2 regions of the Tolypothrix sp. VBCCA 56010 genome follow, and region 1 is predicted to be linked to the other one. Evidence: riboswitches for the same ligand, from Rfam matches in the RefSeq annotation. Region 1 holds a riboswitch; the other holds the start of a gene.
The links. Region 1 has a riboswitch for cyclic di-AMP ahead of ntrB (nitrate ABC transporter permease). Riboswitches for the same ligand answer to the same signal wherever they lie in the genome.

Region 1 (7,913 bases):
ATTGACAAGCTTCAATCATTGCTTTCACCAAAGAACGATAGGTTTTGGGATAATTTTTGATGAAAGATTCCATCACCCCTAATAGCCTATCTGGGTGTCCGTGCCAGACTTCTTTGCCTTGTGCAAAGGTAAAACCGACGCCTTCGTTACCTTTAATTGCCCGTGTATTCCAAGGTTCCGCAACCATGTAAGCTTGCATTGCGCCAATTCGCACGTTTGTTACCATCTGGGGGGGTGGAACAATGATGACGCGAAACTCTTTCAGGGGATCGACACCTGCGGCAGCGGATACGTAGCGGACAAAGTATTCGTAAATGGCGGAACTCAGCACCACAGCCCAAACTTTGCGTTCTGGGGGTTGGCTGTCAAAGTATGCCCGGAATTGTTTGCCAAATGCTTCTAAATCGCCGTTGTACTCGTACCACGGACGCAAGCCGAAATCCCACATGGCTTTGTTCATGGTCATGGCGTTGCCGTGACGGTGAATGGTCATTGCCGCACACAGAGGGGCGTGGCGTGCGCCTTCTGCACCGATTCTGGCGTTGGTGACGGCACCGGATACTACGGGTGAGGCATCAAGGCGACCAAAAATTAGACCGTCGCGGGAGGTTGCCCAACTAGCTTCGCGGTTAAGTTTGACGTTCAAGCCATACTTGCGGAACAAGCCTTTTTTCCAGGCGATCGCAAATGGCGCACAATCATTCACCGGAACATAACCAACGGTGATATCCGGTTTTTCTAAGTCTTGGGATCTAACTACTGGTTTTATAGCTAAAGCTTCTTCAGTCAGTCCTTTGGCAGAGCGATCGCCTGAAATTGCACACGAAGACAGCGCCAGTCCCGCTGTCGTTGCTCCCATTCCTAATATAAAGTCTCGTCGATTCCAGTTGTTATTGTCGGTGTTACCCATACGTCATTTTCACCGATGATTGGTAATTGGGCATTGGGCATTGGGCATAGGGCATTGGTAATTGGGCATTGGGCATTGGGCATTGGGCATTGGGCATTGGGCATAGGGCATTGGGGAGCCAGTGCGTTGGACGGGTTTCCCGGCTTGAAGCACCTGGCGTCATTGGTAATAATTCTTTTTCTAGTCCAAGCGTCCAAGCGTCCCCATTCCCCATTCCCCATTACCCATTACCCATTACCCATTACCTATTACCCATTACCCATTTTCTAACTTGAAGTTGTCGGGCGGCGAGTTACTAATTGTTGAATTTTGCTCACGGCGAAGTCAAGTAGTAGCCCAGTTATGCCAATTACGAACACGGCTAAAAATACTGAACTCAAATTTAAACGACTCCATTCATCCCAGACAAAAAAGCCAATCCCAATACCACCTGTGAGCATTTCTACAGCAACAATTACTAGCCAAGCAATCCCTAAACTAATTCGCAAACCTGTAAAAATATACGGCAAACTTGCGGGCAAGATAATTTTTGTAATCCGTCTCCAACGAGGCATTTCTAGCACCCGCGCTACGTCTAAGTAATCTGGAGAAACGCTAGAAACTCCTAAAGCAGTGTTAATAATTGTGGGCCATAATGAAGTAATGAAAATAACAAAAATAGCTGACGGATCTGCTAAGTTGAATATGGCTAAGGCTATAGGCAACCACGCTAGAGGCGATACGGGTTTAAAAATCTGAATGATCGGATTAAAAGCTAACATTGCCGATTTGGACATGCCAATCAGAAAACCCAGAGGAATTGCCACTATAGCACCTAACAAAAAGCCAAGTATTACCCGACGCAGACTTGCTAGCAATAACCAACCAATTCCTAAGTTGCCTGGTCCGCGTTGGTAAAATGGATTTAAAATGTAGTCCATATTCGCTACTAATGCCTCAGGGGGGGTGGGCATTAATTCATGGTTGGCAAGGGCGATAACCCACCACAATAAGATAATCCCCAAGAACCCAAGGATAGGTAATAGAACTACATCTTTGATAATCACAGGTTTTGCCTGTTTCCAAACAGCCTGTCCCGCAACTGCTACAATAGCAGCCAAATTCAATTGAAATATCATTTTCACCTCAACAGATTTAAGCGCAGGTACGAAAAATCTGAGCAGCACCAGCCTTCGATACTGATGAGGTCATAACATTAATAATAATGTTGCTTGCCTCTTCAGTCTCTTCTCAATGCCTACGAAGTTAGCTGACGGGCTAGGGCTGAGAAATACCCTTCTTAAGAGAGTTATGAGTTATAAGTTATGAGTTATGAGTTATGAGTTCAAAACTCCTCACTCTTCACTCTTCACTCCTGACTTTTGACTCCTGACTCTTAACTTTCTATAAAATACGCCCCAAAATGTGGTTCCTCCGCTCTAGGATCTCATACCTAAACTGTTTAGGTAATAAAATTTGCTAGATTAAGCTGACTTACTCAAGTTTAATTGAGATTTTAACATGGTTAGTTGGTAAAGATAGTTATATTAAGATTTTTTAATTAAATATTTTCTCTAATTCCGATATAAAATAAACAAGATAAATGATAAATTTACGTCTTGGGACAGATGAATTATCCAAAAAATGCTAAAAAGTCAAGAGGGCGATCGCTAAAATAATTATATATAGGTATTTATCAGCTTATTCATTTATTCTTTGCCGAAGCTACCATAATGGATTTGAGTGAATTTTTGCTTGAAAAAACAGACACGATTATAGTAAAGTGGGTGGAAGCCGTTCGCCAAGACAAGAAGATTGAAAGTGCTAACGACTTATCTCGAAAAGCGATAGAAAATCATATCGATCATGTCCTCTCAGGGTTAGCAACTGTACTTTCGGAATCTCAAAATAGTGAAATTCAGCCGATAGTTGATGCGAGTTTGCATCATGGTAGTCTCAGAGCAGAACAAGGCTTTAGTGCTGCGGAAATTGCACGAGAATATAGGATACTGCGTCAAGTTATATTTTCGATTTTAGAGCCACAATTGCTGCAAGCATCAGCATCAGAAGTAATGCGGACAGTGCGGTTAATTGATATGGTATTAGATGAAGCGATCGGTCGCTGTTTTCAAAGCTACACTGAGCAGCGATTATCAGAACTAGAGCAACTGCAAAATCACTTAACTCTCAACAATCAAGAACTGAGTCGCTTAGTTCGCGCAAATCAAGATAATTTGTCACATTTAGCGCATGAATTAAAAACTCCTCTGACTTCAATTATTGGCTACTCGGATTTGTTTTTGCGCTTACAACGACAAAACACAGAAGTAAAAGATAACGTTAAGAATTTAGAACACATTGAGCGCGTGCTACGTAGTGGGAGAAAATTACTACACTTAATTAATGATGCACTAGAATTGTCGCGCTATGAAGCTGGACAAATGAAATTGCACCCAGCATCTATCAATGTCGATAAATTAATTAACGATGTGTATGAAATGTTAGAGCCTTTGGCACGTAATAAAAATTTACAAATGGAGTTAGATTGCGATCGCGCTCCGAGTGAAATTGTTACAGATTCGTTACGATTACAGCAAATCGTGACAAATCTGGTAAGTAATGCGATTCGCTACACAGAGACAGGCAAGATTAAGATAACCTGTCAAATGTGGGAGAATGATAAATGGGCGATCGCAATCTCCGATACCGGAATTGGTATTCTTAAAGAAGACCAAACCCAGATTTTTGAATCTTATTTTCGCGTGGCTTTGAGCGATAAATCTTATCTTCCTGAAAGCACTGGTTTGGGGTTAGCAATAGTTTCGCGACTGGTAAAACTATTGCAAGGCGAAATTAAGCTACATTCACAAGTAGGAGTTGGTTCTACTTTTACTGTGATTTTGCCTTTGTCAGTCAAATCATAATTCAACTTTACAACAAACCTTGTTTTTTCAACTTAGCTAGTGCATCTTCAGCAGCAGCTTTTTCTGCATCTTTTTTATTGCGTCCTTTACCTTGTCCAAACTCTTTTTCACCCACAAAAACTTTGGCGAGATACTCTGGTGCGTGAGACAAACCACCTATTTGAACTGCCTCATATTTAGGGGGATTTGGAGTCACATTGCGTTGTACCCATTCCTGAAGACGATTTTTTGAGTCTACATTTGAGCGAGATACAACAATATTTTCAGGTACAGAATCAAATAACGGTTCAACAATAGCGCGAACGGCTTCAATATCTGAATTATTATCTAAATAATACGCAGCAATAACTGCTTCAAAAGTACTACTAAGCAAATTCTGATTTTGAAAGCCTCCATCTCGAATTGCACCTTTTCCCAACCGCATTCTGAAGTCTAAACCTACTTCGATAGCAAACTTTGCTAATTGCTTTTCATCTACTAAAGCTGAACGACGACGAGTTAATTCGTCTTCTCCCCTTTCTGGGTGACGGCGATAAAGATATTCGCCACTTAAGAAATTGAGCAAAGCATCACCGAGAAATTCTAAGCGTTCGTTATGTTCGCCTTCTGCTGGGTTTTCGTTAACATAAGAACGATGAGTTAAAGCTTGGCGTATAAGTTTTTCATCAAGAAAATATAAAAGTTTATGCATTAGCAATCTATTTAAGTTTAAATACTACGAATTAGCAGTTAATACTATTAATTTTTAAATATTTGTATATGTATAAAAATATTATTTTGTTTGTGAAAAGTATTTTATCTAACGAACCGTAGAGGCGCACAGAGGAGGACACTTCCGTGCGGGGATGGAAAAAGCCTAATTGGGCGAGTTTGTGGTATTCATCCAATGTGAAGCGTTTAGCCTGAGCGATACTCATACATTTTGCTTTGAAAACAAACGTGCGATAATACTTATTCTAAATGTGCCAGAAATTGATATGCTAAAAGCCGAGACTAGCTAAAATGTGCAAATCATGCCTGCGCCTACAATTACTGCCTTTCCGCTGACTGCTGTCGTCGGTCAAGAAGCAATTAAACTAGCGTTGCTGCTAGCTGCGGTCGATCCGGAGTTAGGAGGAGTAGCGATCGCAGGTCGTCGCGGTACGGCAAAATCTGTGATGGCTCGTGCTATCCATGCTTTAATTCCACCGATTGAAATAGTTAAAGGTGGTTTGAGCAATTGCGATCCCAATCGCCCAGAAGAATGGGATGATAAGCTTCTAGCCGAAGCTGAAGAGACAATAGAAACTGAAGTTATCCCTGCACCCTTTGTGCAAATTCCTCTAGGAGTGACTGAAGACCGACTTTTGGGTTCTGTGGATGTGGAACAGTCGGTAAAACAAGGGGAAACAGTATTTCAGCCTGGTTTACTCGCTGCCGCAAACCGAGGAGTGCTGTATGTCGATGAAATTAACTTATTAGATGACCAAATCAGCAACCAGCTTTTAACAGTATTATCTGACGGACGCAACCGAATTGAGCGGGAAGGTATTAGTTTTCAGCATCCGAGCAAACCGCTGTTTATAGCTACCTACAATCCAGAAGAAGGAGCATTGCGAGAACATTTGCTTGATAGAATAGCGATCGCACTTTCGGCTGACGGCGTACTCGGATTAGATCAAAGAGTCGAAGCCGTAGAACAAGCGATCGCCTATTCTAAATCTCCCCAAGAATTTCTTCAGCAATACAACGAAGACATCGATAACCTAAAAACTCAAATCCTCCTAGCACGGGAATGGCTTAAAGAAGTCACCATCACCCACGAACAAATCGCCTACTTAGTAGATGAAGCAATTCGTGGCGCAGTGCAAGGACATCGCGCCGAATTATTCGCCATGCGCGTGGCGAAAGCATCTGCGGCTTTGGATGGACGCGCCACAGTAAATGCCGAAGATTTGCGCCGTGCAGTGGAGCTAGTAATTGTACCACGAGCAACGGTGTTGCAGACACCACCAGAACAACAACCGCCACCTCCACCACCTCCACCCCCACCACCAGAAAATCAAGACGAGTCAGAACAAGAAGAGAAGGAAGAAGACGAACAAGAAGAACAACAAGAACCACCCAGCATACCCGAAGAATTCATCTTTGATCCCGAAGGTGTAATTCTCGATCCCAGCGTGCTTTATTTTGCTCAGATGGCGCAGCGCATGGGTAAATCTGGCAGTCGCAGCTTAATTCTGTCTGAAGACCGGGGACGCTACATTAAGCCGATGCTGCCCAAAGGAAAAGTGCGACGCATCGCCGTAGATGCCACCCTGAGAGCCGCAGCACCGTATCAAAAAGCACGACGTTTGAGGAGCCGGGAAGTGGGGGAAGCGTGGTCTGGGGGAGAAATCCAAAATCCAAAATCCAAAATCCAAAATCCCCAAAAGCGGGTATTTGTCGAACAGGCAGATATTCGCTCGAAGCGGTTGGTACGTAAAGCCGGGGCTTTGGTAATATTTGTAGTCGATGCTTCTGGGTCAATGGCACTGAACCGGATGCAGTCTGCCAAAGGTGCGGTAATGCAACTTTTAACAGAAGCTTATCAAAACCGCGACCAAGTGGCGTTGATTCCCTTCCGGGGGGAACAAGCTGAGGTATTATTGCCTCCAACCCGCTCTATTGCCTTAGCGCGTAACCGTTTGGAAAGATTACCTTGTGGTGGTGGTTCACCGCTAGCGCATGGTTTAAGCCAAGCTGTGCGGGTAGGGTTGAATGCTCAAATGAGTGGAGATATTGGGCAAGTCGTAATTGTAGCGATAACCGATGGACGCGGGAATATTCCGTTGTCTCGTTCTTTAGGGGAACCGCAACTTGAACCTGGAGAAAAGCCGGATATCAAAGCGGAATTGCTAGAAATTGCCGCCAGAATGCGTGCTTTAGGGATGCAGTTATTGATGATTGATACTGAAAGTAAATTTGTTTCCACTGGCTTTGCCAAGGAATTAGCTCATACTTCAGGAGGTAAATATTATCATTTGCCGAAAGCGACTGATAAAGCCATTGCTGCTATGACAAAAGGAGCGATCGCAGATTTAAAATCTAGATAAGTAAAGTGGAGGGATGAGGGAGATGAGGGGGATGAGGGAGATGAGGGGGAGGTTAACGCTTAATTAGCCAAGGTGAGGGGTTGTTAATTATGTGTACTAAACCGCTTAAAACTTGGTTGTATGTACCATAGAGTTCTCGACCGATCTCAACATCCATGTATTTGCACTTTACAGCAAACTCAATCCAAGTTTGAGTTTCCGCTGATTCTGCTTCACAGTCACTCAATTTAGCAACAAAAGCGGCTTGATATCTTCTTTTACGCCATCCCTCAGCAAAATTAGCACAAATTGAACGTGATAGCGAAGCGTTAGCGAGTCTTCGAGCGTCAGACCTACGAATCTGATCGGTTAGTGAGTAACGTTCCTCTACTGGGAACTGTTTAGATATTTCAAAAATCTTCATGGCTGAATCAAAAGCCATTTTATAAACTTCTAAATCCTTGTGGTCTTTAATAATTTTTCTACTCATCTCCCCCATCTCCCTCATCTCCCTCATCTCCCTCATCTCCCTCATCTCCCTCATCTCCCTCATCTCCCCCATCTCCCTCATCTCCCTCATCTCCCCCATCTCCTCTACTTGCTAATAAAAACATCAAGATCCAGTTGCCACTGCGGGTTGTAAGAAACACATTAAATCCTGAACTCCCTTTTGGAGATATCGCGTTACTGTCATTGGACTAGTGCCAATTTTCTTCGCGGCATCTTTGCGAGAAAGTTCCTTCAAAAAGACTAATTCAACAGCCAAGCGGGGCTTTTCTTCTAACATATTTATTGCCCCTTGCAGTTGTTGGCGTTCTTCTTCTAGTTGTTGAAAAGCCGTAGAACGCGGACAGGGAAGCGCTTCACCCAAAGTTATTTGGCAATCAACATAGTGAACTGCGGTAGCATCTAAACTTAAAGGCAGCCGATTTTGAGCCGCTAATTTAGTTTCTTGCCATTCTTGAACAGATACTTTGAGTATGTTGGCAATTTCCGAATCTTTCGGAGGACGACCCAAAGAGACTGCTAATTCCTTGCGGACTTTTT
Region 2 (7,913 bases), on a different contig from region 1:
TTGGTCACTAGCACTAGATGGTCTGTCGATGCCTTTGATACTGCTGACAGGCTTAATTAATACCCTCGCAATATTCGCGGCTTGGAAAGTAACAAACAAGCCGCGTTTGTTTTATGGGCTAATGTTGGCAATGTACAGTGCCCAGCTTGGCGTGTTTCTCGCTCAGGATTTGCTGTTATTCTTTTTGATGTGGGAAATCGAATTAGTGCCGGTGTACCTGCTAATTTCCATCTGGGGAGGACAAAACCGCCAGTATGCAGCTACTAAATTCATTCTCTACACTGCTGCCGCATCAATATTTATTTTAATTGCGGGTTTTGCGATCGCATTCTCTGGAGATACCGTCACCTTTGACATGGCAACTCTGGGAATGAAGCAATATCCCAAAGCTATAGAAATGTTGGCTTACGCAGGTTTCTTAATTGCCTTCGGGGTAAAGCTGCCGATTTTCCCTTTACACACTTGGCTACCTGATGCCCACGGTGAAGCATCAGCACCGGGTTCGATGATTTTAGCAGGCGTATTGTTGAAGATGGGAGGATATGCCCTCATCCGCATCAATATGGAAATGCTGCCTAATGCCCATGCTTATTTTGCTCCAGTGCTGGCGATTTTGGGTGTAGTCAACATTGTTTACGGTGCTTGTTGCGCTTTTGCCCAAACTAATCTTAAGCGTCGTTTAGCTTACTCTTCGATTGCTCACATGGGGTTTGTGCTGATTGGCATCGCTTCCTACACTGAAATTGGTATGAGTGGTGCAGTATTACAAATGCTGTCTCACGGTTTGATTGCCGCTAGCTTATTCTTCCTCTCAGGGGTAACTTACGAACGCACCCACACTTTGATGATGGAAAAAATGGGTGGTATGGCAAAAGTAATGCCCAGAACCTTTGCAGTATTTACCGCTGGTGCAATGGCTTCTCTGGCTTTACCAGGAATGAGTGGCTTCGTTGGTGAGTTAATGGTATTTCTCGGTATCGCTTCGAGTGACGTTTACAGTTCTAGCTTCAAAGTTGTAGTCGTTTTGCTATCAGCCGTGGGCGTGATTTTGACTCCGATTTACTTGCTGTCGATGCTGCGTCAAGTCTTCTACGGTAAGCAAAATCAAGAATTACATTTAGATGCTACACTACCTGATATCAAGCCCCGCGAGTTATTTATCACTGCTTGTCTGCTGCTTCCCATCATCGGTATCGGCTTTTATCCTAAGTTAGCAACCCAGACTTATGAGGTTAAGGCAGTGGAAGTTGCAACTCATGCGCGTCAGGTTTTACCAGTATTCGCCGAACAACAGCCATCAAGTCTCTACTCTCGTATTTTTACTTCTCCAACATTGGCTGATTCTCAAATTGAAGGTTTTGTTGATATTGCTGAATAGATATAAGTTTCAATAAGGGTACTGCAAGTAAATTCTATAACAGAAGAATGTGGGGGTGATTTCGCAATCATCCCCACAGCTTTTTGGGATGATTATTTCACGCACTCGTCAAGGCAGCGCGTTGCGTATTTTCCACTCGTCACGTTTTCGCTCTTAAGCTTCCCCCGAAAAGCTGCCGAGAAAGTTGTAGCGACTGCCGCACACTCGTAGCAAAGGAATAAGAATTTAAGAGACTTTTTATGTAAGTGCTGATAAATTCCCAAAATATTGTGTAATATAAAATTCATTTGTATCGGGATTATTTCTTTTTCCTCTTTCTCTGCGTCCTCAGCGTCTCTGCGGTTTTTTAATTATTTAGATGCTGATGCTACCGGATTTGATATAATATCACGTCATTCAATAGAGACGTTCCAGACCGAACGTCTCTACAATATGTGTGATTTGCCAGACATGCTACTGCTTCGGTGTGCGTTTTTGGGAAAAATAGCGATCGCCTCATCTACAGCCAAATCCCAGAATGCACAAAAATGCTTTATCGCTGCAATGCAAAATATGTAGTTTTTCTACAATTATTCTCTAAATGTAAAAAATCGTATATTTTGTCGCATTTCTCATTATTAACTTGAGCTATTCATTAAACCTATCTATAGGGGGATGAAAAGGGGAACGTTTTTCTTCAAGCCAACGTCACTTGTGGCTGTTTGGGCTATAATCACAGCCGAAACAGTCGCGCACAAGAAAGGCAAACAGTAAATTACTGACGTTGCCCTTAAAAATTCTATTTCATTTTGCCCACACCTAGCCCCAAATATAGGTCTTCTTACGCCATGCTTAATGTATCTGCTGATAATTCTCAACAAAAACAACTAATTGATGCCTCTTTTTGGCACATTATTGAAACAAAGTTCGAGCCGAAAGCGTTACACCACAAAGAAACTGTCTTCACCCTTGGTAACGGTTACTTGGGCACGCGGGGAAGTTTCGAGGAAGGTTATCCGGAAGATTGCCCAGCCACACTAATTCATGGTGTGTATGATGATACAAGCATTGCCCACACGGAACTTGTCAACTGTCCAAGCTGGTTGCCTTTAGTGGTGAAAGTGGCAGGCGATCGCTTTAGTATGGATAGTGGTGAAATCCTCAAATACGAACGTCGGCTGGATATGCGTTTGGGTATAGTTAGCCGTGATGTGAGATGGCGATCGCCTAACGGTCATACTTTAGATTTTCACTTTGAGCGTTTTGCTTCTTTAGCAGATCAACATGTTTTGGCAATCCGTTGTCAAATCACATCAATAGATTTTGCAGGTGATATCGAAGTTGAATTTCAGTTTAACGCAGAACAAGATACCCAAGGTGTAAAACACTGGCAAACTCTCAACCAAGGTAGCATCGATAATACTATCTGGCTACACAGCCAAACTCTTCACTCAGAAATTCAACTGGGAATGGCTGCTAAGTTGGTGGTAGAGAAAGACAAGGGGACAGGGGGACAAGCAGGACAAGCAGGAATTTCTCCCTCATCTCCCTTGTCTCCCTCATCCCCCACTCCCCCCCTCCCCCCCTCTTCGACTGCCTGTTTGCAACTACAGCCAAAGCAAACGGTGACTGTAGAAAAGATTGTCACGGTGTTTACTTCCAGGGAGACTGAAAAGCCGATGGAAGCTGCGCTGCAACGGTTAGCTGATGAACCTTGTTACAGCACTTTGTTAGCGGCTCATATTACCGCTTGGGATCAAGTTTGGCAAGATAATGATATAATTATTGAAGGCGACAGCGAGGCTCAACTCAGCATTCGTTACAATCTCTTTCAATTGCTGGCAGTTGCACCGCGTCACGACGATAGAGTAAGTATTCCTCCCAAAACCCTTTCCGGTTTCGCCTATCGCGGACATATTTTTTGGGATACAGAAATTTTTGTCTTGCCCTTGTTGACTTTAACTCAACCCGCCTTAGCGCGTAACTTGCTTACCTACCGCTACCACAGTTTACCAGGAGCGCGACGCAAAGCTCAAGAAGCTGGATACAAAGGGGCAATGTATGCCTGGGAAAGTGCCACAACTGGGGATGAAGTTACTCCGCGCTGGGTTCCCGATCCCAATGGCAATTTAGTTCGCATTTGGTGCGGTGACATTGAAGTGCATATCACCGCTGATGTAGCTTATGCAGTTTGGCAATACTGGCAGATTACCGGCGATGATGAGTGGATGCGCGATTATGGTGCGGAAATTATCTTAGATACGGCTGTTTTCTGGGAAAGTCGGGTTGAATGGAATCAACAGCGCCAATGTTACGATATTCGTGATGTGATTGGACCGGATGAAAATCACGATCGCGTCGATAATAATGCTTTCACCAATTTGATGGTGCAATGGCACTTACAATCAGCTTTGGAGATGTGGAACTGGCTAAAACGAGCTTATCCCGATACCTGGGCACATCTGGCGCAACAACTCGATTTAGTTAGCGAAAGGTTGCAACGCTGGGCTGATATCCGAGAGCATATATTTGTGAATCAAGATGCCCAAACTGGCTTAATTGAACAATTTGAAGGCTTTTTCGGGCTAGAACATGTCAATTTAGAAGATTACGAACCTCGCACCAAATCTATGCAAGGTTTGCTGGGAATTGAAGCCACCAGCGAAAAGCAAATTCTCAAACAGCCTGATGTGTTGATGTTACTGTATTTGCTACGCGATCGCTATGACTGCAAAACCCTCGCTAGCAATTGGGATTATTATAACCCCCGCACCGACCACACATATGGTTCTTCTCTCGGTCCTGCAATTAACGCCATCTTAGCTTGCGATTTGAATCAACCAACCGAAGCTTACACCCACTTTCAGCGGGCAGCATTGGTAGACTTGGAAGATGTCCGCCGTAATGCAGGTGAAGGAATTCACGCAGCCAGTGCAGGTGGAGTTTGGCAAGCTGTGATTTTCGGGTTTGGCGGTATCCGCATGACTCAATTTGGTCCTGTAGCTTGTCCTAATTTACCACCTAATTGGACACGCCTCAAGTTTCGCTTGCAATGGCGCAATGAGTGGTATGACTTTGATTTGACTGCCAGTAAAGAGGACAAGGAGATACGGGGACAAGGAGACAAGGAGACAAGGGGACAAGGAGGACAAGGGGGACAAGGAGGACTCGTTGGAAAAATTTCTCCCTTGTCTCCCCCCTCCTCCCCCTCCTCCACTCCCCACTCCCCACTCCCCACTCCCCACTTTCCCTCCCAAATCCAAGGTGTCATCTTTGACTTAGATGGCGTTTTAACTGATACTTCGGAGTTTCACTATCTGGGTTGGAAGCGACTGGCAGATGAAGAAGGTATTCCTTTTGACCGCGAGGCAAATGAAGCGATGCGAGGATTGCCGCGTCGAGAATCGCTATTGCATATATTAGGCGACAGCGAGGCAACCGAAGAGCAAATTCAGGAGATGATGGAACGTAAAAACCGTTACTATCTCGAATTCATGCACAGTATCAAGCCAGATAACTTGCTGCCTGGAGTATCTAATTTATTACAGGAATTGCGAGATGCTGGGGTTAAAGTCGCTTTAGGTTCATCTAGCAAAAATGCCCAAACTGTCATCGATCGCTTGGGTATTGCTGATAAATTAGATGCTGTAGCTGATGGTTACAGCGTCTCCCAACCGAAACCAGCACCAGACGTATTTCTATTTGCAGCCGAAAAATTAGGGCTTTCACCCTCCGAGTGTGTGGTGGTGGAAGACGCAAGCGCAGGTGTAGAAGGTGCGCTGGTTGCGGGAATGCGAACTGTTGGGCTAGGTCCAGTGGAAAGAGTGGGTAAAGCACATGTTGTTTTACCCAGTTTGGAAAACGTTTGCTGGCAAGATTTACAGCAGCAAATAGTTACAAGCGATAACCAAGCTGCACTTGTAGGTGGAATGGCAAGATAAGGAAGTAGGGGAGACAAGGGAGACAAGGGAGACAAGGGAGATGAGGGAGATGAGGGAGATGAGGAAGAAGAAAATTTATCTTGTCCTCCTTGTCCTCCTTGTCCCCTTGTCCCCCTTGTCCCCTTGTCTCTTTGTCCCCTTGTCTCCCTTGTCCCCCTCATCCCCCTCATCCCCTACCGCGATCCAATGGTAAATCCTAAGTAATTTCCGAGCTTATGCCTCTTGACTATTAGGACATCTCAGTATATTTTATTAATAAAGTAAGTGGGTAAAATCGCCTAATTCAATCTAGCCAAGTTAGATTAGAAGCGGAGGAACCAGTAATTGGGGCGAATCTCTTTTTAGAGAAAGACACCTTCCAGTCTTAGCCCGTCAGCTAACTCCGTCGGCATTGGGAGGAGTACCTTTGACATAAGCTTGCTCTAAGCATTTGTCTTTTTGCTCTTCTAAGTGGCATCACTGTTATTATTGGCAGTGATGTATTCTGTTTTTTCACCCACCTCGCCAACCGCCACAAATACACGGAGGCTAGGATGATTAATTACAAGCAGTCGATTGTAAAATCGAAGAAAGAGTTGAACGGCGTTAGTGTTGATTATACTGAGTTGGAAGAAAATCAGTATCAGGAGTCATTCTCTTTTCTCACAGAAGCTGAAGCACTAAATTTCGGTAGAGTTTGCATTGAACGATTAATCAAATTAAAGTCTAAATCCATCAATAAAGCGTATTTGTAGCTGGTAAAACACGGATAATGTTTTGCAGCGCTATGGTTAGAGAATAAGGCGATCGCCATTTTGCAAGCGTGTTTCACAAAGGAGATATAAATGCCCATTAAAAATCGTACTTTCTTTACAGATGTAGAATTTTTCCCTGATTACAATTTTCAACTAATTGGCGAATGTGCTGGCAAAAAACTTTTACTAATTGGCAGAACCAAAGCTTACGGCGATCCAATTGTAGCAACAAGTCAAACAGACAAGCCAAGTCACGAAGATTTATATGCCTCTGACCTCTACGAATTGATGAAGATTAGCCAAGAACAAATCAAGGTTACAGGGCTTTCTTGATCATGATGGCATTAATAAAAATTTAACGGGAGCGCTTATTGTGGGTACTGTCAACTTAACAAACACTTGTGCTAGATGATTGAGAACAAATTTAAATCACGGTACGTGTCAAGCTGGTATTTTTCAGGTATATCAGCTTTCGGTTAAGTTGACAATACTTTTTTTTGGTTCTTTTCCCTGGCAACGTTAATAAAATTAAGAACTATTAGTAGTCTCTAAAAATTGAAGTCAAGCGTTTATGATGTGTTAACCACTCTTGACAAACTTCTTTAGTAAGTTCTATCTCTTTTTCAGTCAAAAGCTCATCTGGTTTTTCCAGAGCTAAAATATGAGCAACTTGTGCAGCTTTTTGGTAGTCTACGCCACATTTGATTAGCTCTGTGTGAAATAATTCCTCTTTTTTTTCAACTGATATAAAAAATTTTCGTTGCATGGATGGAAAAAAAGTATCTTATATAAATTTGGCAATTTCTATAAGATTTGTCACCTGTCGTAAGAAAGATAAGCATTTTATGCATTGAGTAAAGGTTTGTCTTATTTAGTCTGATACAAACCTTGATTTTTCTTGGCAATAAAAAACCTCGGTGCGATGAACCGAGGTTTGTAGGAGAAGTTCAAATCTCAATAAGAGATATTGATTTCTGAGATTATGTTAATAAATATAACAATTAGGTTAAAATCGAGCTACGATGATTCATACAGAATATTCTATACAAATCATAAGAAATACTTATAATGAGAGATGATGTTTTCACTTAGATTTAGTAGCAGCGATCGCTCTAGAAATGTAAAGTGCGCTCTTCTTTACGGTGCGTTATTGTTCGTAACGCACCCGAAAAATGTTCACTGATTAGGGCAGGTAACGGGAGCAGATACCAAATTAGTAGCATTAGACACAGAGTAAATCAGCGTTACTTCGCCCTTATCGTTGATTACCCAGCCAGTTGCAGGTACGATTGCGATCGCATGATTGTCTTGACGATAATTTCGCGGCAGGTGTCTTGGGTTTATGCTGCTGCGCTAGTGAGGGTTAAATTTCCCCCCTTGCCCGCACCAAATGTGATAGCACTGACTTGTGCTTTATCTGGCACTAGCAACTGTTGAGTGTTAATCGTTAAATTCCCTCCACTGCCCAATGCTTGCGATCGCACAACATTAAAGATATTGCTGTTTTCCCCAACAACTTTTATTTCTCCTGTGGCATTAAGCGCAATATCTCCCGCAACAGAGTCAGCTGTTGCCAAACCTTGACCTATGCCTGCTAAAAGGGTACTGTCTCCCAAAATATCTGGCGTTGCGGGCGTTGACTGCAATACTACCGCCACCTCCAGCTAGAACATTGTTGTGACGCGAGAATTATTCGGTAGGCTGCTATCTGGGGTAATTTGGGCTATGGCACAATTGGCAGAACTGATACTAGTTATTGCAATTCCTAAGAACCAGCCCCAATGAGTACTTCTCAAATTTGACATTGTGCTACCCCCAGTTTTTTACACAGCCACTATTACTGAGTGAAGCATAATTGGGGTGGTAAGTTTGATAACTTTT

Region 2: another riboswitch for cyclic di-AMP. It lies ahead of AABK37_RS22420 (hypothetical protein); the one in region 1 lies ahead of ntrB (nitrate ABC transporter permease).

What each region holds. Positions count from the first base shown of each region.
Region 1 covers NZ_JBPAOH010000100.1:5,122-13,034, forward strand. Annotated here, with positions in the region: gene AABK37_RS27155 (ABC transporter substrate-binding protein) at 1-910, opposite strand, end outside; gene AABK37_RS27160 (hypothetical protein) at 862-1,131, opposite strand; gene ntrB (nitrate ABC transporter permease) at 1,177-2,028, opposite strand; cyclic di-AMP (ydaO/yuaA leader) riboswitch at 2,130-2,368, opposite strand; gene AABK37_RS27170 (sensor histidine kinase) at 2,623-3,813, shown strand; gene rnc (ribonuclease III) at 3,821-4,504, opposite strand; partial or broken gene AABK37_RS27180 (Uma2 family endonuclease) at 4,659-4,730, opposite strand; gene bchD (magnesium chelatase ATPase subunit D) at 4,827-6,887, shown strand; gene AABK37_RS27190 (four helix bundle protein) at 6,940-7,356, opposite strand; gene AABK37_RS27195 (hypothetical protein) at 7,349-7,480, opposite strand; gene AABK37_RS27200 (RNA polymerase sigma factor SigF) at 7,480-7,913, opposite strand, start outside.
Region 2 covers NZ_JBPAOH010000070.1:4,746-12,658, forward strand. Annotated here, with positions in the region: gene AABK37_RS22400 (NAD(P)H-quinone oxidoreductase subunit 4) at 1-1,378, shown strand, start outside; gene pgmB (beta-phosphoglucomutase) at 2,206-5,298, shown strand; gene AABK37_RS22410 (hypothetical protein) at 5,282-5,491, shown strand; cyclic di-AMP (ydaO/yuaA leader) riboswitch at 5,579-5,704, shown strand; gene AABK37_RS22415 (hypothetical protein) at 5,921-6,130, opposite strand; gene AABK37_RS22420 (hypothetical protein) at 6,123-6,365, shown strand; gene AABK37_RS22425 (hypothetical protein) at 6,571-6,798, opposite strand; gene AABK37_RS22430 (hypothetical protein) at 7,373-7,678, opposite strand.